One region of the Nocardia sp. NPDC051570 genome, then DNA from elsewhere that is predicted to be linked to it. Evidence: riboswitches for the same ligand, from Rfam matches in the RefSeq annotation. Region 1 holds a riboswitch; each other region holds the start of a gene.
The links. A riboswitch is a leader RNA that binds a small molecule or an ion and turns the genes downstream of it on or off. The one in region 1 is predicted to bind magnesium.
Positions count from the first base shown of each region.

Region 2: another riboswitch for magnesium. It lies ahead of ACIA76_RS41165 (stealth family protein); the one in region 1 lies ahead of ACIA76_RS27030 (hypothetical protein).
Region 3: another riboswitch for magnesium. It lies ahead of phoU (phosphate signaling complex protein PhoU); the one in region 1 lies ahead of ACIA76_RS27030 (hypothetical protein).

Region 1 covers NZ_JBITDI010000011.1:182,031-189,238, reverse strand. Annotated here, with positions in the region: gene ACIA76_RS27035 (NRAMP family divalent metal transporter) at 1-885, opposite strand, end outside; gene ACIA76_RS27030 (hypothetical protein) at 1,020-1,745, opposite strand; M-box (ykoK) riboswitch at 2,116-2,287, opposite strand; gene ACIA76_RS27025 (hypothetical protein) at 2,475-2,759, shown strand; gene ACIA76_RS27020 (DUF6194 family protein) at 2,823-3,293, shown strand; gene add (adenosine deaminase) at 3,427-4,374, shown strand; gene ACIA76_RS27010 (MerR family transcriptional regulator) at 4,589-4,975, opposite strand; gene ACIA76_RS27005 (polysaccharide deacetylase family protein) at 5,041-5,916, shown strand; gene ACIA76_RS27000 (FAD-binding oxidoreductase) at 5,978-7,208, opposite strand, start outside.
Region 2 covers NZ_JBITDI010000031.1:2,939-10,146, forward strand. Annotated here, with positions in the region: gene ACIA76_RS41140 (cadmium resistance transporter) at 1-190, opposite strand, end outside; gene ACIA76_RS41145 (DUF1003 domain-containing protein) at 222-2,027, opposite strand; gene ACIA76_RS41150 (hypothetical protein) at 2,319-2,666, shown strand; gene ACIA76_RS41155 (DUF1800 family protein) at 2,908-4,212, shown strand; gene ACIA76_RS41160 (DUF1501 domain-containing protein) at 4,226-5,407, shown strand; M-box (ykoK) riboswitch at 5,500-5,678, shown strand; gene ACIA76_RS41165 (stealth family protein) at 5,754-7,124, shown strand.
Region 3 covers NZ_JBITDI010000016.1:161,920-169,127, reverse strand. Annotated here, with positions in the region: gene ACIA76_RS33055 (alpha/beta fold hydrolase) at 1-555, shown strand, start outside; gene ACIA76_RS33050 (hypothetical protein) at 536-1,366, shown strand; gene phoU (phosphate signaling complex protein PhoU) at 1,320-2,045, opposite strand; M-box (ykoK) riboswitch at 2,326-2,497, opposite strand; gene ACIA76_RS33040 (hypothetical protein) at 2,647-2,862, opposite strand; gene ACIA76_RS33035 (RNA polymerase sigma-70 factor) at 3,086-4,015, opposite strand; gene ACIA76_RS33030 (NAD(P)/FAD-dependent oxidoreductase) at 4,060-5,226, opposite strand; gene efeU (iron uptake transporter permease EfeU) at 5,524-6,411, shown strand; gene efeO (iron uptake system protein EfeO) at 6,499-7,208, shown strand, end outside.

The sequences.
Region 1 (7,208 bases):
CATGATCGCGATCGCACCCGCCATGACCACGACGATCCCGACCCACAGGTCGATCCGCTCGTAGCGGATCCAGCGCGGGGTGATGCGCTTGTCGACGATGTTGGACTGCTGGAAGAACAGCTGCCACGGCGCGACGGTCGTGCCGACGATCGCGACGATGAGCAGCAGCAGTGTGGAATTCAGGCCGCCCGGGAACGAGGGGACGATGCCCTTCACGGTGTCGGTGGCACTGGGGTGCACCAGGAACGCCAACGGGAACATCACGATGTTGATCGCGATGAGCCCGAACAGGAATCGCTCCCAGCGCCGGAACGAGCCACCCGCGACGACCGCGAACAGCAGCACCGCGGCCACCGGCACCGCGATGGCTTTGGGCATCCCGAAGTAGCCGAGAGCCAGTGCGACACCGATGAATTCGGTGACGATCGTCATGGCGTTCACGATGAACAGGTCACCGACGCTGAACGCGCCCCAGAACCTGCCGAACCGGGCGAAGATCAGCCGGGCGTGCCCGACACCGGCGACCGCGCCGAGACGCACCACCATTTCCTGGTTGACGTAGAGCACCGGGATGAGCAGCGCCAGCGTCCAGACCAGGGCCATGCCGTAGTTCTGCCCGGCTTGGGCGTAGGTGGCCACGCCGCCGGCGTCGTTGTCGCCGACCATGACGATCAGGCCGGGGCCGATGATGGCCAGCAGCATCTTGAAGCGCTGCCAGCGGCCGCGGCCCTCGAGGGTGTCGTGCTGGCCGATGGTGCCCAGCGCGCCGACGATGTCGCCGACGTGCGCGGAATCGAGGACAGCGGTGGTCGGTGCAGCGGTGGGGGTTGGTGACGGAGTCGTTGTGGTGGTGCGGCGGGTCGCGCCGGTGGAGAACAAGGCCATCGCCATTGCTCCCTTCCTGAAATATCTTGCGGTACTGCTGTGATGGGTTCGGCGATCGCCGAATGTCGACGTCGGGGGGTAAGTCGCAGACTGCGGTTGTGCCGGATCCGTTCCAGCACAACCGCAATGGGCGATCAGGCCGCTGGGGCAGCGGTACCGGAGCCGGCAGGCGCCGGGGTGGAGGGAGTGTTGAGGCGCTGGAAGAACTGGATCGCGCTGGCGATGCCGACCGGCACACCCAGCAGTACCGTGCCTGCGGCCGCGCCGAGCGCGATGCCCGCGGCCGCGCCCGCGATGCAGCCGCCGACCCAGCCCGGAACGAAGATCGGCGTCATCAGCGTCGCGGGCACGATCGCACCCAGTACGCAGCCACCGACCGCGCCGATGATGGTGCCGACCAGCGCACCCACCCCGGTGGCCAGGCCGAATTGGGTGCCCGCCGCGGCCAGGGCACTGTCGAAGTCGGCTTGGGCATCGACCGGGGTCACCATCTGCACCGGCTTCGCAGCGGCGGGATCGGTGCTCGGAGTCAGTGTCGCGGTGTTGCCGTCGATCGTGGCCGCGATCGGAAACCGTGATCCGTTGATGTCGTAGGCCAGCGGCAACCCGGCAACGACCGTGCCGGTGGCATCGAGCACTTGGAACTGGCCGTCGCGGGCGGCCAGCGAGCCCGCGTCGGTGGCGACGACCACGGAGTTGCCGTCGCGTTTGGCGGTCCAGTGGATACCGGGCGCGAGGTCGGTGTGTGTGATCGGCGCCGAAATCGGTTGCACCGGAGCCGCATCCGAGTCGGGCATGTTGAAGCTGAGTACGCCGAGCGCAACAGTGGCGGCGGTGGCGTACGCGGTGATCTTCCTCATCAGATAAAACCTTCGAACAATTCGAGATGAACATTCTTGGCCAGCATTCGACGAACGTGGCTTCTTGCGGGCATAAAGACCCATGCCCGAATGGCTATTCAACGATTACCGCACCGAATACCGGCCCGAAAATGCAGCACAAATCAACGGTCATGCGCAGACGCAGACCGCGACAATGGACGATATCTCAGGCTCGTGTGATGTGAATCCACTCACGCACGGGTGGGGAAGACCATGGGTGGGGAAGACACGGAACTCGGATACGGACTATCGCCTCGAGCCATGGTCGTTCCTCACCTCCTTGCGGCCGGGGCGCGCGGGGACGCCGTCGCGGAGCGCACGAAGAAGTGGCCGCAGCAGAATGCCACCGGCGCGACCTCTCTCGTCAGAGCTTCGGCACTGGACGACGTATCCCGTTGCCCGGGAAGCCACTTGGGATCGCGCCTTAATCCGGGGCGACCTGTCCTGATCTTGGGCGTCTCTGGACGTCGTCAGATCAGTGGCCTGTGTTCGTGCAGGAGCCTCGCCTAGCGAGGTGCTTTTTCCGTGTTACAGCCTGACACAATCCGACGATCGAAGTCAATTAAGGCAACGGACCACCTTTTCGAATTACTGCCAGTCAGAAGTTATTTCACCGAAGGCGCCGACGCTGCAGCGACCGCCCAGTCTTTCCGACTCATCAAATCCACCGCGCCGCCCGACTTCCACAAGGAATGCCCGAGACGATCTGTGCCGAAATCCGCACTACCACGAACGATTCGCCCCCACGCCGCGCCCTCCCGCGCCCACGCCCGCATCCTGCGCACCTCCTCGGCCACCGACCGCCGACGCGAAATCGTCACCGCCACCGAGATCCTCGACGCCGACTGCATCCGGCGGCGCACCTTCTACCTGAACCGGCCCGAGGGCGACCCGCACGGCTCGGTCTCGGCCATCGCGCAGGGCGTATTAGGCCAAGCGCGAGAGCAACAAGCGGCTGATCACCGTGAAGCGCGGAGGCCCCCGAGGCTATAGATCAACGATGCCCCTCTTGGTTCGCCGGTTCACGGCTGACGCATCGATGTGACGCTGGAACTCATGAGCATCGACGAGATCATCACGTTCATCGAATCCCTGGGCGCAGTGCTGACGCTTCGCCCCGGGCCCGGTGACGGGTCACCCGAGATCGCGTGGGAGGACACGTTCTTCTACTACGCCCCCGACGGCAGAGTCCCGGCCACGGGCCAGCCGTTCGCGACGATCGTGACCAAGGATCACCCCGACGACGACAGATCGGATCTGAACCGCCCCGGCGCCTTCCGTCTGAACATCGGCGTCGGCAAGGACGTGTTCGTCAGGTCGACAGGCCATGATCCTCGGGAAACCGCCACCCGTGGCGGTGACCCGAGCATCGCCGACACGGTGCTGGCACACCCCGTCTACGGCAATGCCGCATGGCTCGCGGTCGTGAACCCCGGCGCGCGAACCGAGGAGCCGATCCAGGAAATGCTCCGCACGGCCCACGACCACGCGCGGTCGCGCTACCAACGCCGTGCCGGATCGCAATAACGCGGCCCGCCAACTCGGATCCGCCAGCGGGTTCGCCTGCGTCGACACGCTGATCGCCGATCGGCTGCCGTGCGGGCATTCGAGCCAGCCATAACCTTCGGCGGCCAATGGATCTCACGCATAGTGTCTTGCCGTGAGAGATCTTCGCCTACTGCCCAAGGTTCATCTGCACACGCACCTGGAAAGCGCGATCCGTCCCGCGACGATCCGCGAGCTGGGGGGCGAGCCACCCGCTCGAGATCGGCCGTTCACCGGTTTCGGCAAATTCGCCGAGCAGCGGGCCACCGTGCGGGCGCTTCTCCGCGACTATCAGCACTTCCGTCGTATCGCCGTAGAGTTTTGCCAGGACGAGGCGGCCGAGGGGGTCCGCTACGCGGAGGTCACTTTCACCGCGGCGGCTCACGGTGAGCGCGTTGACGATCTGACGATGCCGCTGGAAGCGGTGCTGGACGGCTTTGCCGTCGGCGCGCGGCGGTATGGCGTCGAGGTCCGTGTCATCCTGGACCATTCGCGACGACGCTCGGTGGAGCGGCTGTGGCGCACTCTGGAGCTGGCGACCCGGTATCCGCAGGTGGTCGCGATCGGGCTGGCGGGCGATGAGTCCTATCCGGCGAGACCGTTCGCTGAGGTATTCCCTGCTGCCCGGGATGCCGGGCTCCACCTGGTGCACCATGCCGGGGAGACGGCCGGCCCCGAGAGCATATGGGAGGCATTGACGGTGGGGCACGCCGATCGGATCGGCCACGGCATCCGTGTACTGGAGGATCCGGCCTTGGTGACCGAGTTGCGGAAACGCCGTATCCCGCTGGAGGTCTGCCCTTCCTCCAACGTGCTGCTCGGGCTGGTGTCGTCGCTGCCGCAGCATCCGTTGCCGAGCCTGGTGGAGGCCGGTCTCACGATCACCCTGAACACCGACGGGGAGACGTCGTTGACGGCGGAGTACCAGCGTGCCCGGGAGGTCTTCGGCTACAGCGACGCCGACCTGGGTAACCTGGCCCGCACCTCGGTCGAGGCCAGCTTCGCTCCCGCAGAATTGAAAGCCCGGATCGGTGCTGAGATCGATCAATGGTTGAGCAGCTGAGCATGCCGAGGTCGGTCCACGGAACGTCCTATATCGGGCGCTGGGCGCGCGTTCGATCAAATCGCACCTACTGATGAGTTCATCGGTGCCCTGGTAGGCGCTCCTCGACTACGGCCAGTGCTGGCCGCTCAGATCGACTGCGGCGCAGCACGTCCGGTAGCCGATCAGTGACGATGCCGGTGACGGATGGCTCGCCCCGGTCTCGCCCGGAGGTTCACGACACCGTTGAATTCGCTCCCCGCGCGCAGCTGCGCAAGGATTCGAGATAGGCGCTCATCGCGTCCCGGTTGCGGGTCAACAGGTCGATGCGTTCGGTCATACGGTTGCGCTGGTGCTCGAGCGTGGCGATGATCTCCGGGGTGGCGTCGGCGAAATGGATGTCGCGCGGATCGTCCAGGCAGGGCAGGATCTGCTTGATGACGCGGGTGGGCAGCCCGGCGTCCAGCAGACCGCGAATGTGGACGACCTGGTCCATCAGGCGCTCGTCGTAATCGCGATAACCGTTGGCACTGCGGCCGACACGGATCAAGCCCTGCTGCTCGTAGTAACGCAGCAGCCGCGGAGCGGTGCCGGTGCGTTCCGCGAGTTCCCCGATGCGCATATGTCCTATCCCACAACGAACTTCATTTGACCTTCACATGTATGTCAAGGTTTCAGGATAGCCCCATGAGCAAGGACATCACGCTTTTCAACTACAGCCCCATCACAGAGCGCGAGCCGATCCACTGGCCGGACCGCAAGCGCGTCGCGTTCTACATCGGACTCAACATCGAGCACTTCTACGTCGATCTCCCCGGAACGGCCACCTACGAGGGTACGACCGCACTGACTCCGGACGCGCTCAACTACGGCTGGCGCGACTATGGGCCGCGGGTGGGCATCTGGCGGCAGATCGAACTGCTGGACAAGTACGGCATCCGTGCCAGTGCGCTGTTGAACTCCGATGTGGGCGAACGGTATCCGCAGATCATCGCGGCCGGCAGGGAACGGGACTGGGCGTGGCTGGCACACGGCAGCAGCAACAGTCACCTGCACACAGGTCTCACGGTCGAGCAGGAGCGAGTCGCGTTGCGCGACATCATCACCACCATCGAGGAGACCACCGGAGGGCGCCCACGCGGGTGGATGGGTCCAGGACTCACCGAAACCTTTGCTACTCCCGAGCTTTTGGCCGAGCTCGGCGTGGGGTACGTGCTCGACTGGACCAACGACGACCAGCCCTACCGGTTGACGAGCGTGCCGGGCATGTTGAGCGTGCCGTATTCGGTGGAGCTCAACGACCTCGGGATCTTCGTGAGCAAGGGGCTCACCGGTCCCGATTTCGTGCAGATGGTCAAGGACCAGGTGGACCAGCTTTACGCCGATTCCGCGGACAGTGGCCGGGTGATGGCGTTGGCCTTGCACCCCTTTATCACCGGCCAGGCGTTCCGTCACCGCTACCTCGACGAGGCGCTGGATTACGTCGTCAATCATCCCGGAGTGTGGACGACGACCAGCGACGAGATTGCCGACCACTATCGGCAGGCCACCGCTGGCTCCTGACACGGCACAGGACTTCGTCGTCCTCCGGTCAGATCATCCCGCATGGGCCGCGTTCAACTTGTCAACTGGCTGGACTGTCGACAAACCTTCCGTTGTCTTTCAGTTTCTGTACTACGTCGTCCGACAGTTCCCATCTCCTTGCTTGATCCGCGGTGACACGCAAGGGAATACTCGCAGGGAAATTGAAGACATCGTGCGGGTCCCAGGCATTTTTTACTTCCACCAGCCTGGGAAGGTTATCGCCGAAGTAATGCCCCAATCGCGTCTCTATTCGGCGGTCGGTCCAATTTACGTAACAGGCCGAAGAGTACGGCCGCCAGGATTTTTGGAAGTCCTTGAACCAATCCATATGCCGTGCGTCCTCCGACGGGTCTTTCCAACCGGCTCTCGTCAGGACACTCAGCAGGGTCAGCCTGTTGGAGAACGAGAACTGCTCTGCTGTGTCTCGTTCCACCTCTGCGATCGAGGACAGATCCGATTCTGTTGCCGCAGCCCAGATCCACGTCCAGATATTTCCGAAAGCCTTCGCATGATGCTCTTTCAATACCTTGATTGCCTCGGCATCGAGAAAATTACTGGAGTTATTGGTGAGATTCGACGATCGGATTCGCTCATGAAATTCAGGAAGGCCACCGCCGACCTTATCGTAGATAACTTCGGCCGCCTCGGTCCAGGGAAGCGTTCGCACACTCCGCTCAGTCGACGGTGGAGTTTCTCGTAACAGTACGGTCAGGTATTCTTCAAATTCTTTCTGAGGTCCAACGAACACCCCACCGACATCAATCCATCCGACGGACTGCGGCATGATCGTGAAGTATGAGTTCAGTCTCCTATCGTCAGTGACGGCCCAGTGCTGCCAGCGATCGAGCACCGTTTCGAGATGCTGCCAGGGCCACATGACTCTGTAGGAAACCACATCCGGAATTTTGTGGGCTCGAACTGTGAAATTCGTGACTACGCCGAAGTTCCCTCCGCCGGAGCCTCGGCACGCCCAGAACAGATCCGGATTGGTGTCCTTGTCGGCTGTCAGAATACGCCCTCGGGCATCGACTATTTCCATGGAGACGACACTCCTGGTAAACGAACGGAGAGTTCGGCTCAACATTCCACTGCCACCACCCAACGCAAAGCCCCCCACGCTCACGTCGTAGCACGTTCCAGTGGTGACCGCTTGACCACGTTCCGCCAGGACATGGTTCACTTTTCTATTCTTGATACCAGGCCCGAGGCGTACCAAGCTGTCCGAGACGTATTCGATGTGGTCGATACTCGAGACATCGATCACGATTCCA
Region 2 (7,208 bases), on a different contig from region 1:
ACCCTGCCGCCGCGGCCAGGGCAATGGCGAGCACGGCGACGAACCCGACGTATTGACCGGCGACGATCATCCAGGCCGCAGGGCGGCCGGATACCCGGCGGGCCAGGAACAACGCCGCGAGTACGACCAGGTCGTCGATGGTGGTACCGGCAAACGCGACCATCGCGGTGAGGAGTTGAGATCCGGTCACCGCGGCGGCCTCGGACTGGGGAACCGGAGTGTCACTCGGCCGGACCGCCGTCCTCGAGTCCCGCCGCCCGGTAGACCGCCCTGATAGCGGTGACTTCGTTGCCGTAGCGGCGGCGGGCGCCGAGCCCGAAGAAGCCACCCTCCTGGTTCGCGTCGCCGACCGTCTCGGCGATCTCGCCCAGCAGCGCGCGGAAATCGGGAAGCGCGTTCGGTGCGGTTCGGCCGAGAATGACAACGGCCGAACGGATCGTCAGCACCGCGAGCGGCTCATAGTCGACGTAGCGGGTGTCCGGTCGCAGACCCGTGTCGAAGGTGGACGCCCCGGCCAGTTCGCGGATGAACCGATCGGGGTGGGTGATGCTGACCTCCCGGAGTTTCTTGATCAGCGCGAACATCTCCTCGGCATCCACGACACCCTCCGCCAGCGCCACCAGCACACCGGCAGCCATCAGCGCTTGGCGCAGGGTTTCCCAATCCTCGGCAGTGAAGTCGGCTTCGGTGGGGCCGCCAGCGCTTCGGGAGTCGCGCAGCACCTGGAAACCAGCGCGGGCCAGCACCGCCGGAACGCGCCGGGCCGCAGCGATGCTGATCGCCCGCGCCTGATCCGGTAAGCGGTCCCACGCCACCGCGATCGTGCCCTCGTCGCGTCCGGCCATGGCCTCGACCGCGCCGATCGTGCGCCCGCTGGTCCAGCGTTCGTAGTCGAACCGGGCCAGCGCCCCCACCTCCTCCTCGGTGAGCGCGACGCTCAGCGCGGGATCGAAGGTGGGCACCATGAGACACCCGATCGCGGCCAGATCCTCACCGATCCGCCGCGCCCGAACACGATAGGACTGCTTGTGTTCCTCGTCCAGCTCGTCCCAATTCCGGTGCCGCGCACCACTATGTGAGCCGCGATCACCTCCAGCGGCGAGGCGGGTGTGGGTCTCGTAACGGGCCAAGGCGGTGTCGGCGTGGACAGCCTGGGCGAGCTGCTCGGCGGCGTGGGTAGCGGTGTAGCCGGAGAGACTCTCGATGATGCGGTCCTGCGCGGTCAGCCGCGCTTTCATACGACGGCATTCATACAGGATGGCCTCAGCATCGAGGAAGGTCTGTTCCGAGCGGCGATCACCCGCCCGGCCCAGCACATCCTGCCCGACCATGATCACGATCATGAACACCAGCTGAGCCAGGGTGGACAGAAAACTCATGAACGCGAACGGATAGCGGTCGAACCGCTGCAGGCCCAGCTGCGCCGAGACCACCCAGACCGCTTGGGTGGCGGCTGCCAGGTAGAACGCCCACACATTGCCCAGGCGCCCGGTCAGCCAGGCCGCGATCCGCTGGTTGGCGGTCACCACCTCATCGCGGGCCTGCGGCGGAGACTGCACCCGGTGCCGCTCGACCCAGGGATGCGGGCTGGAATCCAGCAGACTGACGCCCCGGCTCAGCGCCCCATCGTGCCGGTCCAGATGGGCTTGCAGGTCCGCGACCTGGCGGAAGATCTCCTCGGCGTTCTCATATGTTTGTACCGCGCGACGGTCGGCGGCCCTACCCAGCACACGCTGCCCGACCAAGATCACCAGACACAGAACGAGTTGAGCGACGTTGTCCAGGAACAGCAGAAATGGGAACGGATAGGGATCGAGCCGATGCAACGGCCCCCACCACGTCGCAGCAGTCACCCACGCCCCGAAAACAACCAACACCACATACAACGCGGGCATCGACCCCACCCACCGCGTCAACGCCGCGGCGATGGCATCGTTCACGCCGATTCGCTCATCGGCCAACGCCACCGGCTGACGTGACGCACCGCTTCCCGGGCCGGAGTCGGTCACCGAGCTCTCCTCGGACACGAAGCCGATCATCGTCGACACACAACCCCCAGCTGACTTCTCCGCGTTGTCCCCGACCCTGCCGAGGGTACTGGCACCGCAGCGCGAAGGGCGACAAGGAATTCCGCGCTACCAGTCATCTCCCGGCATCGACATCGCCCGACCTCTTGCCGCTGCAATCACACTTCGAACCCCGGCTGTGCCCGACTGTTCGTCGGCGGTCCGAGCGACCCAACTCGGCCGTAGGATCCCCTGGGGGTAAACGCTTTTCGTTTACGGCGCCGTGGGGACCCTGGAAGGGGCGAGTCGATCGTGGCGAATATCGGATGGTGGCTCGCGGGTGGACCCGGTAGGGGGTTGACCATCGCCGCGATGTCGCCCGAGCATGTTCCCGTCTACTCCCGGACCGAGGTGTGGATCGGGTCGGGAATCCTGCTGCTGGGCCTGGCTGCGTTGCTGATCGGACTGCTGCTGGCCACCCGCCGCGGGGACGGCCACCACCCGCCGCGTCACCAGCCGTTTCGACGGGCACGTCATCGGCGTGGCTGGCCGTCACTCAATCAGCCCCCGGCCAAGTCGGATTGCTTTGATCAGCCACGGGATTGCGCCGACGATCAGATGGCCGCGTCGAGCGAGCATCCCGAATTTCGTTCCCGCTGACCAGATAACGGGTTCGAGCAGGTCGGCCGCGGCATGCGCCGCGCCGGAAACCCCAAGATCGACGCACTGACCGACGCCGCCGACTACGAACGGACCAAGAGACAACTCCCCTCGGCGTTCTTTTGGCCGGATGCGTTCCGGCCGCCGCATACTCGGACATTCTCCGGGGTGGGCTGAAGATCTGCTGAAGGTCGGTTGTCAGCCGCTCGAGGCGGCCCGCGAGCGGCTGATACTCGGCTATATGGGGACGCAATCACTGCAGTGGATGGGCACCGCCCGGGTGCTGCGCCGAATCGGATTCGGCGCGACCGGGGCCGAGATCGATGCCGTATCCGACCCCATCGCCTATCTGCGCACGGCTTTGGCCACCGATCCGGAGGCCGATCCCGGTGCCCGCGCCACGCCGCTGCCGAGCTTCAGCCTGCCGACCCCGCCCGGCAAGGGGGCGACCGCCGATGTCCGGCATCGCTATCAGGCTGAGCTGACCGCCCAGCTCGATGCCCTGACCGCGTGGTGGCTGCGCCGCATGGCCGCCGTGCGGGTCCCGGTGCGCGAGAAGCTGACCCTGGTGTGGCACAACCACTTCGCCACCTCCGCCACCAAGGTGCGCAATGCCGCCGAGATGGCCGCCCAAAACACGACGCTGCGCGGCCTGGGCACCGGCGATTTCGGCACGCTGGCCTCTGCGATGCTCACCGACCCCGCCATGCTGCGCTGGCTCGACGGCATCGCGAACACCGCCAAGGCGCCCAACGAGAACCTGTCCCGCGAATTCATGGAGCTGTTCGCCCTCGGCCACGGCAACGGTTACACCGAAACCGATGTGCGCGAGGGCGCGCGGGCGTTGACCGGGTGGGTGATCGGCTCCAGCGGTGCGGTACTCGATGCCAAGCGGCACGACGACGGCGTGAAAACCGTTCTGGGCGTGACGGGTCCGCTGGGCGCGCGAGAGTTCTGCGAGATCGTACTGGCCCGCCCGGAATCGGCTCGATATGTCGCCACGCGGACCTGGCAGCAACTGGCCTCCGACAATCCGCCCACACCGCCCGTGCTGGATCGTCTGACCGCCGCGTACGGGCCCGGCCGCGACCTATCCGCGCTGGTGACCGCGATCCTCACGGATGCGGAATTCCGCTCCGCCCGAAACACTGTCGTGCACGGACCGGTCGAATGGTTGATCGGTATGGTGCGGGCGCTGCGGATCCCGCTCGACGACGATGCCCAAGTCCGGCGAGTGGCCGGGGTGCTGCGCGGGCTGGGACAGCTGCCGTTCTATCCGCCCGACGTCGGCGGGTGGCCGCGCGGGCAGGGATGGATGTCCAGCGCGGCCGCGCACTCCCGGCTGACCGCCGCGGCCGAGATGATGAAGACGGCCGACCTGTCGCCGATCGCGCAGGCGGCGCGGCCGGACCGGCTCGACGCCGCGGCACATCTGCTCGGCGTGGGCGGCTGGTCGGATCGCAGCGCGAAGCTGCTCGCCGCCGTCGCGGACCCGGCCCGGCTGATCACCCTCGCTGTGAATACTCCCGAATACCTCACCAGCTGAAAGCGCCTCTGCCATGCCGGAATTCACTCGCAGACAGTTCCTCGTCGGCTCCAGCGTGCTCGGCGCGCTGGGCGTGCTCGGCGCGTCCGCCATCACCTGGGACGAGCTGCACCGCCGCGCCGAAACCACACCCCTGCCACCGGGGTCGGGCGTGCTGGTGGTGCTCACGCTCTACGGCGGCAACGACGGCATCAACACTGTGATTCCCTACGCCGACAACGCCTATCACGACGCTCGCCCCGAATTGGCCTATCGCGCCGAGGAAGTGCTGCATCTCGACGATCGACTCGGCCTGAACCCAGCAATGAAGGGCCTTGCTCAGCTGTGGCAGCAGCGGCGCCTGGCCATCGTGCGCGGCGTGGGCTATCCGAAGCCTGACCACAGCCACTTTCGTTCCATGGACATCTGGCAGACCGCGTCGCCGGACGAGCCGGTGCCGACCGGCTGGATCGGGCGCTGGCTCGACGTCACCGGCGACGATCCGGTCCGTGCGGTGAGTATCGGATCGGTGCTGCCGCAGTTGGCGCTCGGTGTGAAACACACTGCGGCGGCGCTGGATCCTGCCTCGGCGCCGCTGCCGCCGGAGATGTCCGCGGCGCTCTCGGGGCTGGCTGCCACCGATCCGGCCGACAGCGCCGCACAGGGCTGTGTGTGCACCGGCTACCAGGCGGAACAGACTGTCGAGCAGACCTTTTCAGTGCTGAAGGGAACGAAGGCCACACCGGGCGGCAATCCGCTGTCGGCCCAACTCGACCTGGTCGGGCGGTGCATCAAGGCCGCAGTGCCGACGCGGGTCTATTCGGTGAGCTTGGGCGGCTTCGACACCCATGCCGATGAACGCCACACCCAGGAGCAACTGCTCGGCCGCTTCGACGAGGCCGTGTCGGGCTTCCTACGGGACATGGCCGGGCACCCGGTGGTCCTGCTGGCCTACAGCGAGTTCGGCCGCCGCGTGCACGCCAACGCCTCCCAGGGCACCGACCACGGCACCGCGGGTCCGGTCTTCGTCGCCGGGGCGCCGGTCGAAGGCGGTTTCTACGGGGACGAACCCAGCCTCACCGATCTGGACGACGGCGATCTGAAGTCCACGGTCGACTTCCGCGACATCTACCACGAACTGCTGCACCGGGTGGTCGCCACCGATCCGGACGCGGTGGTGGGTCCAGGTCGCCGCGACCTCGGCGTGATCGCCTGACCGTCGAGAGCCCAGTAGAAGGGGTGGGCGCCGTCGGCACGGCCTGCGCGCGTTGCCGGGAGCCACGGTGGTGCGTATGCGGCTATAGTGGCAGTGCACCTCGTTAGGTGAGGCTCCTGTTCGAACAAAGGCCACTGATCTCACGACGTCGAGAGACGCCCAAGATCAGGACAGATCTTCCCGGCTTAAGGGTTGATCCCAGGTGGCTTCCCGCCGGATATCCGGCAGGGATACGTCGTGTAGTGCCGAAGCTCAACGTGTGGGGTCGCGTGCGACGTATTTCCGTTCGTGCAAACTCCTTCGTGCGTTCACTGAATCCTGTTGAGCCCGTAGGTAGGTGTGACGAATGAAGAACCTGATGACATGTGTTCCGATGGCCGGAGCCGGTGCCGAGCGGTCGGCGCTGGACAACCTGCTGCTCACCCGCGGCATTCTGCTGGCGAACAATATCCGATTCCTGCTGATCAGGACCGCCGCAGGCACGCCTGCGCTGGCACTGCGCGAAGAGTTCCGCGGACTCGTCGCCCCGCTGTTGCGCGCCGACGAGGGCCCGGGCAGCATCGACGTCGAATTCTGGGACTTCGGCCCCGACGAGGTGCGCTGCCCGCGCCCGAACGCATTGACCCGCAACAGCTTTCCCGCTGATGATCTCGAGCTGATCGCAGTCCAGCGATACGGCTGCGAATGGATCTCCCTGGAGGGAATGTTCGAACCGCATGCGGGCGATATCGGATTCCCCATCGATATCGTGTTCTCCTGGGTCGACGGCAACGATCCGGCAGTGGCCAGGCGACGCGCCGAAGCGGCGGTCGGCGTCACCCTCGGCGAGGGCGACACAGCCCCGGCCCGGACCCGGCAGATCGATGAACTACGGTTCGCGCTGCGGTCGGTGCGGGAGTACGCGCCGTGGGTGCGACGGATCTTCATCGCCACCGACTCCACCCCACCAGGCTGGCTCGCCGAAGACCCGAAGGTGACGATTGTTCGTGCGGCGGAGCACTTTTTGGACCCGACCTGCCTGCCGACATTCAACTCCCACGCCGTCGAATCGCAGCTGCAGCACATCCCGGGGTTGAGCGAGCATTTCATCTACGCCAACGACGATATGTTCTTGGGTCGTCCTGTCGCTCCGGAGATGTTCTTCACCTGCGGTGGTATCAGCAGGTTCGCCGATTCCGAACTCCGGATCGGCACCGGCCCGAATACCAAGCAGCGCAGCGGGTTCGAGAACGGGGCGCGGGTGAACCGGAAACTGCTGCAGGATCGGTTCGGGCAGGTGATCACCCGGCACCTCGCGCATGCGCCGACACCGCTGCGGCGCAGTGTGCTGCTGGAGATGGAGCGGGAGTTCGCCGATGATTTCGCCAGGACCCAGGCCAGCCCGTTCCGCTCCAGCACCGATATCTCGGTGACCAACTCGCTCTACCACTACTTCGCCTTGCTGACCGGCAGGGCGGTACGGCACGAAACCGCCCGGGTCCACTACGTGGACACCACGACCCACGACGGGCTCGATCAGCTCGATGTGCTGCCGGTGCGCCGCGACGTCGACTTCTTCTGCCTCAACGACAGCAGCTTCCCCGAGATCGAGGAATCCCACCGCGTGGCGCGGGTGCAGTGCTTCCTGGAGAACTACTTCCCGCGGCCCGCGCCGTGGGAGCGAGCCGCTGCCCCGGCACGCAGCCGGGAGGTAGAATCCGACACCGCCGCCGCATAGCAGGCACAGCGAGTTCCGGACCGGATTGCGCTGTGCCGCATCCAGTCCGGAACTCTGTACTCCGGCCAATGCAGGCAGGTGACC
Region 3 (7,208 bases), on a different contig from region 1:
GCCGTCCTGGTCGGGCATTCCTACGGTGGCGGGGTCGCCCTCGCGGCGGCGGCGATGGCGCCCGAGCGGGTGCGTGGTCTGGTGCTGATCGCCAGCGTCGGGCCCGGATGCGTGACGAGGTGGGATGAACTTCTGGCCGCCCCGGTGGCCGGACCGATGCTGTCGATGACGGCCTGGACGGTATTGCCGTGGATGGCCCGCCAATGCGGGGGCGGGGTGGTTCGCGGCCGGTCGTCGGCCTCGCCGTCGCTGCGGGCCCTGGCCTCGATTCGCCACGATCACGGTCAGGTGTGGCGTAGTTTCCTGACCGAGCAGCGCGAGTTGCTTCGGGGAATGGATCATTGGATCGCTCGTCTGGAAGGACATTCGATACCGACGTTGATCCTGGCCGATCCGGCGGATAAGGTCGTTCCGGTCTCGACCGCGCACGCGCTACACGATCGGTTTCCTCGTTCCCGCCTCGAATTGGTCGGTGCGGGCGGACATCATCTGCCCCGCAAGGCCCCGAGCGTCATCGCAGCGAAGTTAGGGGAATTTGCCCACACGTTGGACTGAGCAGCTGCGCGCGAGAACGCGCCGGAGTTTCGACGCGTATCTGCGTCGCGACTATGTCCCGGCCGTGCCGCCCGCGCCGATGTCACCCGATCACAGCCCGGCGCGCAGAGTGATCGACGAGGTGCGCTGGTCGTTCGCCCCGCCGCGGCACTGGCTCGAGGGGGTCGGCGCGAATCTTGTTCTCTCACTGGTGTATCTGCTGGTGTCGCCGCTGGCTCACCCGCACCGTCAGTTCGGCTGGGTGGTGCTGGTCGGCACCTACTTCGCGACCTTCATCCTGGCCGATGTCACGACCACCAATGTGCTGGGCCTGGATATCCACCGGGTTCGGGCGAGCATGGCCGAGGGCATGTCCGTTCGCGGCATCCTGCTGACGAAGAACCTTGCTCTCCTGATCATCGTCGGTCTGCCGACATTGGCGCTCACGGCCGTGCTGGCGCATTCGTTGCCGCCGAAGCCGTTCGTGGGCACGTTGTTCACCGTGGCGTTGCCGCTGCTGTGCTGGCTGGGTGTCGGCAATGTCATCTCGGTCCTGTTGGCGGTTCATACCAGGACGCTGGTGCAGCGGTGGCGGGAGCGCCGCCGGTGGACGACCGTCGTGTGGATCGGGCATCTCGTGCTGCCGTACGGGTTGTACTACCTGGTCGCGCCCATCGACGGCACCCAGCACGACCCGCTGCTCCGGTTGCTGCCGCATATGGATCGAGACATCCGTTTCGTGTTCAATGCCGTTGTCGGCCTGGTGGTCTGGATCCTCGGCACCGTTATCGCCGCGGCCATCGTTCGCCGGCGGGGGCTGCGGATCTACTGAGCAGTGCCCACTCATAGGTGGGTTCGGGCTGCGGGTCCGGGGCCGCGGCGCCGGTGACGAGGAACAGCACCCGTTGTCCGATGGCCGCGGCGTGGGCGGCGAAACGTTCGTAGTCTCCGCTCACCAGCGTGACATCCACCGCGGTCTGGATTCCGTGACGCCGGTGGGGGTTCATGACGGTGTCGGTCAGGCGATGGTGCAGCAGATCGATGGCCTGGGCTCGCGCGCTGAGCTGCGTGACATGCTGGGGGTCGCGTGTCCGCAGTGCCTTCGCGGCCGACGCACCGAGAGCGACGGCAGCGCGGCCTATTTCGCCGAGGTAACCGGCGATATGTTGCGGCAGAAAATGATTGGGCTGTCTGCGTCGGCCGATGTCCGCGACGTGCCGGGCCAGTGCCCCCATCCGGCGCAGGTCGTCGACGATCTGGATCTCGCTGACGATGGAGCGCAGATCACCGGCCACCGGCGCTTGTAATACGAGGAGGCGGAACGACTTTTCTTCGGCTGCCCGGGTCAGCGCGGTGATGTGGTGATATCGGTCGACTACCGCCTGGGCGGCGGCCGGGTCGGCGGTGAGTAGAGCCCGGGTTGCCTGGTCCATGGCGGTACAGACCTGTTCGGCTGCCTCGTCCAATGTTCGGGCCAGGTCGGTCATCTGTTCATGGAATGCCTCGCGCATATGCCCGCGCTCCTGTCACGTCTCGTTGTTCGCGGCCGACGCCTGGTGGCGTCGGCCGCAGCGCATTCCGAGCACGCCTGAGCACGCGCGATAGTGGCAGGTATTCCGCAGTGTGTCAGGCGTTTACGGTGCAGCAAGCCGGGAACGAATCAGGTTGCCGAACCGGACTCGGATACGGACTCTCTCCGGATGTCATCTGTCGCTCCTCACCTCCTTGCCGCCGAGACGTACGCCGTGACGTCAGAACTACCGGGGGGAATGCCCGGGCCGAGCGGCCGGGTACGCACCCCTCTCGTCAGAGCTTCGGCACTGCACGACGTATCCCGTTATCCGGGAAGCCACTTGGGATCGCGCCTTAATCCGGGGCGATCTGTCCTGATCCTGGGCGTCTCTCGACGTCGTCGGATCAGTGGCCTGTATTCGCACAGGAGCCTCGCCTAGCGAGGTGCTGACTCGGCCATCCTCCGCCCGCGTCACCACATCTGTCAATCACCCGGCCGTTCCCGGGCATCTTGGGCACGAGGCAATAGGTGACCGGGACGGGGTCACTGCGTGCCGTTCTCCAGGTCCTGTTTCACCGCGGCGAGGGCGTCGACCGGAGTCAGGTCCTGACCCTGCGCGTTCTGGCCCAGTTGGCGGAATCGGTGAACTGCCATATCACCGGAGTCGCGCCGCCGTAGGACGTCCAGCCGGTGCCGGAGTCGCCGCCGGCGTTCTCGTAGATCTGGGATGCGTACCCGGTGCCGTCCGGATAGGCGGACGAGATCAGTCCGGGCACCTGCGACAGATCCGCCGATCCGATCTGTCCCAATACCATTGCGGGATATACGACAGCGCGACCGTCACACCCGCGGTGTTGAAGGCGTAACGTTGCGATGCGGCTGACGAATCAGCACGACGTCGAGTGTGCCGCCGGACCCTGTGCCCCACCTGAACCGGAGCCGCGAACCGGCTCGGCCGTGACGGTGGGTGCCGTCGCTACCGACTCCTGAAGTCCGATGAATCGGAGTGTCCCACTGCGGCTTTCATCGCGGTCGTCGTCATTGCAACGTGAGTGGGGTTTCGGATTCGATGCGCGTCAGCTTGTGTGGGTTGCGAACGAAGTAGAGGCCGGTGATGCGGGTGTCCTCTACGCGGGCCGCCAGGACGCCGTCCAATTCGCCGTCGAGGCGGAGGATCAGTGCCGGGTTGCCGTTGACCACGGTGGGGCCGACGGTGAGGGTGGCCTCGGTCTTGGCCAGGCCTCCCAGGAGGAAGCGGAGTACCTTCTCGGCGCCGATGATCGGGCGGAGTGCGGCCTGTTTGACGCCGCCGCCGTCGCTGACGGCGACCACATGGGGGGCGAGTACGTCGAGCAGGCCCTGGAGGTCTCTGGTGTCCAGTGCGCGCTGGAAAGACTCCAGCGCCGCGCGGGTTTCGCCGGCGGTGACCGCGGTGCGGGGGCGGCGGGCGTCGACGTGGCGGCGGGCGCGGTGGGCGATCTGGCGAACGGCCGCAGGGGTTTTGCCGACGGCGGCGGCGATCTCGTCGTAGTCGACGTCGAAGGCTTCGCGGAGCACGAAGACGGCGCGTTCGGTGGGCGAGAGGGTTTCGAGGACGAGCAGCAGCGCCATCGACATACTCTCGGCCAGTTCGACATCCTCGGCCACGTCCGGTGTGGTCAGCAGCGGTTCGGGCAGCCAGGGGCCGATATAGGATTCCTTGCGGCGCTTGAGTGTTCGGAGCCGGTTGAGCGCCTGCCGCGTCGCGATCCGGACCAGGTAGGCGCGGTTGTCGCGCACCTGATCCGCGTCGACCGTGATCCACCGCAGCCAGGTTTCCTGCAGGACGTCCTCGGCATCGGCCGCCGAGCCGAGCATCTCGTAGGCGACGGTGAACAACAAATCCCGGTGTGCGAGAAAGCTTTCGGTCGCCGGATCGGTGGTGTGGTCGCTCGGCTCGCGGCGACGCTGGGCATGCGGCCCATCCATGGCGAGGTCTCCTGTGTCGGTCACCGTTCGATTCTGATGGTCCCTCACCGCTGTGTGATCAGGGCCGCTCGTTCGCCGCGCTTACCGTCGGTGCGTCCCCAGCTGAACGAGCCGGGTTTGCCTGCCTCGCCGACCAATTCCTCGATCACGCGCCGGCAGGCGCGTTCCTTGATCCACGCGCCCGGACGGCCGCCGATGTGGAATCTGGTCGCCGTATCGTCGCCGGCGGAGATCTGCAGGGCGGCGGCGCGACGGCCCAGGGCGATGCACTGGCCGAAGTATCCGAGGTTGATGGCCGCGGGCCGAGCGCCCGCGATCCGGGCCAGCACCGTATCGGCGGCGTGCGCGCCCAGCGGACTCGCGATCTGGCAGCTCATGCGCAACGGGCGGCCCGAGGGCGCCGCCGAATCCCCGGCCGCGACGATGCGCGAATCGTCCACACTGGTCAGCGTCTCGTCGGTGAGCAGGCGACCCATCGCGTCGGTGCTCAACCCACTGCACGCGGCCAGGTCCGGCACACCGAATCCGGCGGTCCAGACGGTCACCGCGCTCGCCAGCGTGCGACCGCCGCTGAGCTGCACGGCATCTCGGGTCACCTCCGCCACCTCGGCCTCGCCGAGCACGTTCACCCCGAGACCGGCCAGCCGCCCGGCCACCGCACGCCGAACCCGCGGATGCAGATACGGGCCGAGCGTCCCACCGCACGCCAATGTCACCCGGCGCCCCTGTTCCGCCAACTCGGCGGCGACCTCGATGCCGGTGGAACCGGCTCCCACCACCGTCACCGCGGCCGTCGCGGGTGCGGCCTCGATGACCGGGCGCAGTCGTTGCGCCTCCTCGAAAGTCGCTATCGGATAGGCGAATTCGGCCGCTCCGGGAACGCCGGGCTCGGCACTGCCACTGCCCGCGGCGTAGATCAGATAGTCGTAGCCGACCCGGCCGCCGCCCGCCAACCGCACGCCGCGCTCGGCCGTATCGATCCGAGTCACGCTGTCGACCACCAGCCGGACGCGCTCGGCCAGAACCTCGCGCAGGTCGACGAGCGCGGTATGCGATCCACCCACCAGCTGGTGCAGGCGGACCCGCTCGACGAAGGCCGGGCGCGGATTGATCAGGGTCACTGTCACATCCGCACGCTGGGTCAGGCGATTGGCCGCCATCACACCCGCGTACCCGCCGCCGATGACGACAACATCGATGTTCTCGGTCATGGTGTCTCCCTCGTTCGAAGTGTTCGACCACAAGACACCGCGCCGTTGATCCCTGTGACAGGTATGTGATGTAGGCCACCGGAAATGCTCTGCGGCCCAGGACATCCGGGGCCCGCATCAGGTCCGTGACCCTGCCGTGCGCCGCGTCGCCGACCCATTGGCCGCCCGTGATTTCCATATGGAATCACCTGGCCTTATAGGGGCCTGGTGCTATGCTCAGCAAAACTTAGCCTAACCAAACTGTTTGATCGGGTGGTTGGCGGTGGTTTGTGTGTTCGCTGGATAGGGGTTTCGACGATGGAGACAGTTGTAGCGGCGCCGTCGGTCGCGACCCAGTTGTTCGGCAGTGGGCTGATCGGGATTCGCGAGGGGCTCGAGACCGGGATCGTGGTCATGGTTCTCGCGGCATTCCTGGTGAAGTCCGACCGACGCGACGGACTGAAGTGGCTGTGGTCGGGTGTCGCGCTGGCGGTGATCATGGTGCTGGGGATCTTCGCCGCGATCCACTACGGCACATCCACGGTCGACGGTCTGGCGGCCGAGGCGATCGCGGGTGTGGCGTCACTGGTGGCGGTGGGTGTGGTGACCTTCATGGTGTTGTGGATGCGCACTGCCGCACATCACATTTCCAAGGATTTGAAGCAGGGAATGGCGCGTGCGCTGGAGGGCGGCGGGTTCGCGGTCCTGATCCTGGCGTTCTTCGCCGTGGGGCGTGAGGGATTCGAGACCGCTCTGCTGATGGTCGGATACGCGGAGAACACCTCCGGCAGCAGCTGGCCGCTGCTCGGCCTGGTGGTCGGGGTGGTGGTGGCCGCGGTGCTGGCGGTGCTCATGTATGCCGGTGCGGTCCGGATCAACCTCGCGAAGTTCTTCCGCTACACCGGCGCCTTTCTGATTCTGGTCGCCGCGGGCATCCTCGGTTACGGGGTGCGTGCCCTGCAGCTGGTGGGATGGTTGCCCGGCGCGAATCAGATGGCATTCGATTTCTCGGCGCATTTCGATCAGTCGTCTTGGTACGGAACAGTTCTGGCGGGCATCTTCAACTTCCGCCCGGATCCCACGGTGCTGCAATTGATCGCCTGGGCCGCATTTCTGGTGATCGTGCTGACACTGTTTCTCCGGCCGGTACATCCGGTCCGGAGCACCCCGGCTGTCTCGGACCGGGTGGAGACTCCGGCCAGCTGACGCGCCGGTACAGGAAGGAATGAAACAGCAGTGAAATCGACTGCCTCTCTGCGGATCGCCGCCCTGACAACGCTCGCGGTGACGGGCATGGTGACGACCGCGGCCTGTACGGAGAAATCCAAGGCCGGCGCGGGGGATATCGCGGTGACCTCCACCGAGTCGGCGTGCGATCTGGCGACGGAATCCGCGGCCACCGGCAATGTGAACTTCGTTATCGCCAATCAGGGTTCGAAGGTCACCGAGTTCTACGTCTTCGGCAACAACAACCGGGTGCTCGGCGAGGTCGAGAACATCGGCCCGGGAGTGCAGGGCAAGCTGACCGTGGAGATCACCGATCCCGGCACCTACGAAATCGCGTGCAAGCCGGGCATGGTCGGCAACGGCATCCGCAAACAGTTGACGGTCACCGGCGCCAAGAAGGCCAAGACCGAGGTGCCCACCGATGTCACGCAGGCCGAACAGCGTTATCTCGATTACGTGCGCCAGCAGCTGGACGGGCTCTCCGGGCAGACCGCCGCATTCGTCGCGGCGGTGAAATCCGGCGATCTCGACACCGCCCGTAAGCAATTCGGCATGACCCGCACCTTCTACGAGCGTATCGAGCCGGTCGCCGAATCGTTCCCGGATCTGGATCCGAAGATCGATATGCGCTGGGACGACACCGAGAACGGCGCCCAGGCGTTCACCGGATTCCACCGTATCGAGCGATTCCTGTGGCCGCCGCAGCAGAGCGAGGTCGGTGAGAAGGGTGACGCGCTCACCCAGGCCGATCTCGACAACGCCAAGACCGCCGACAC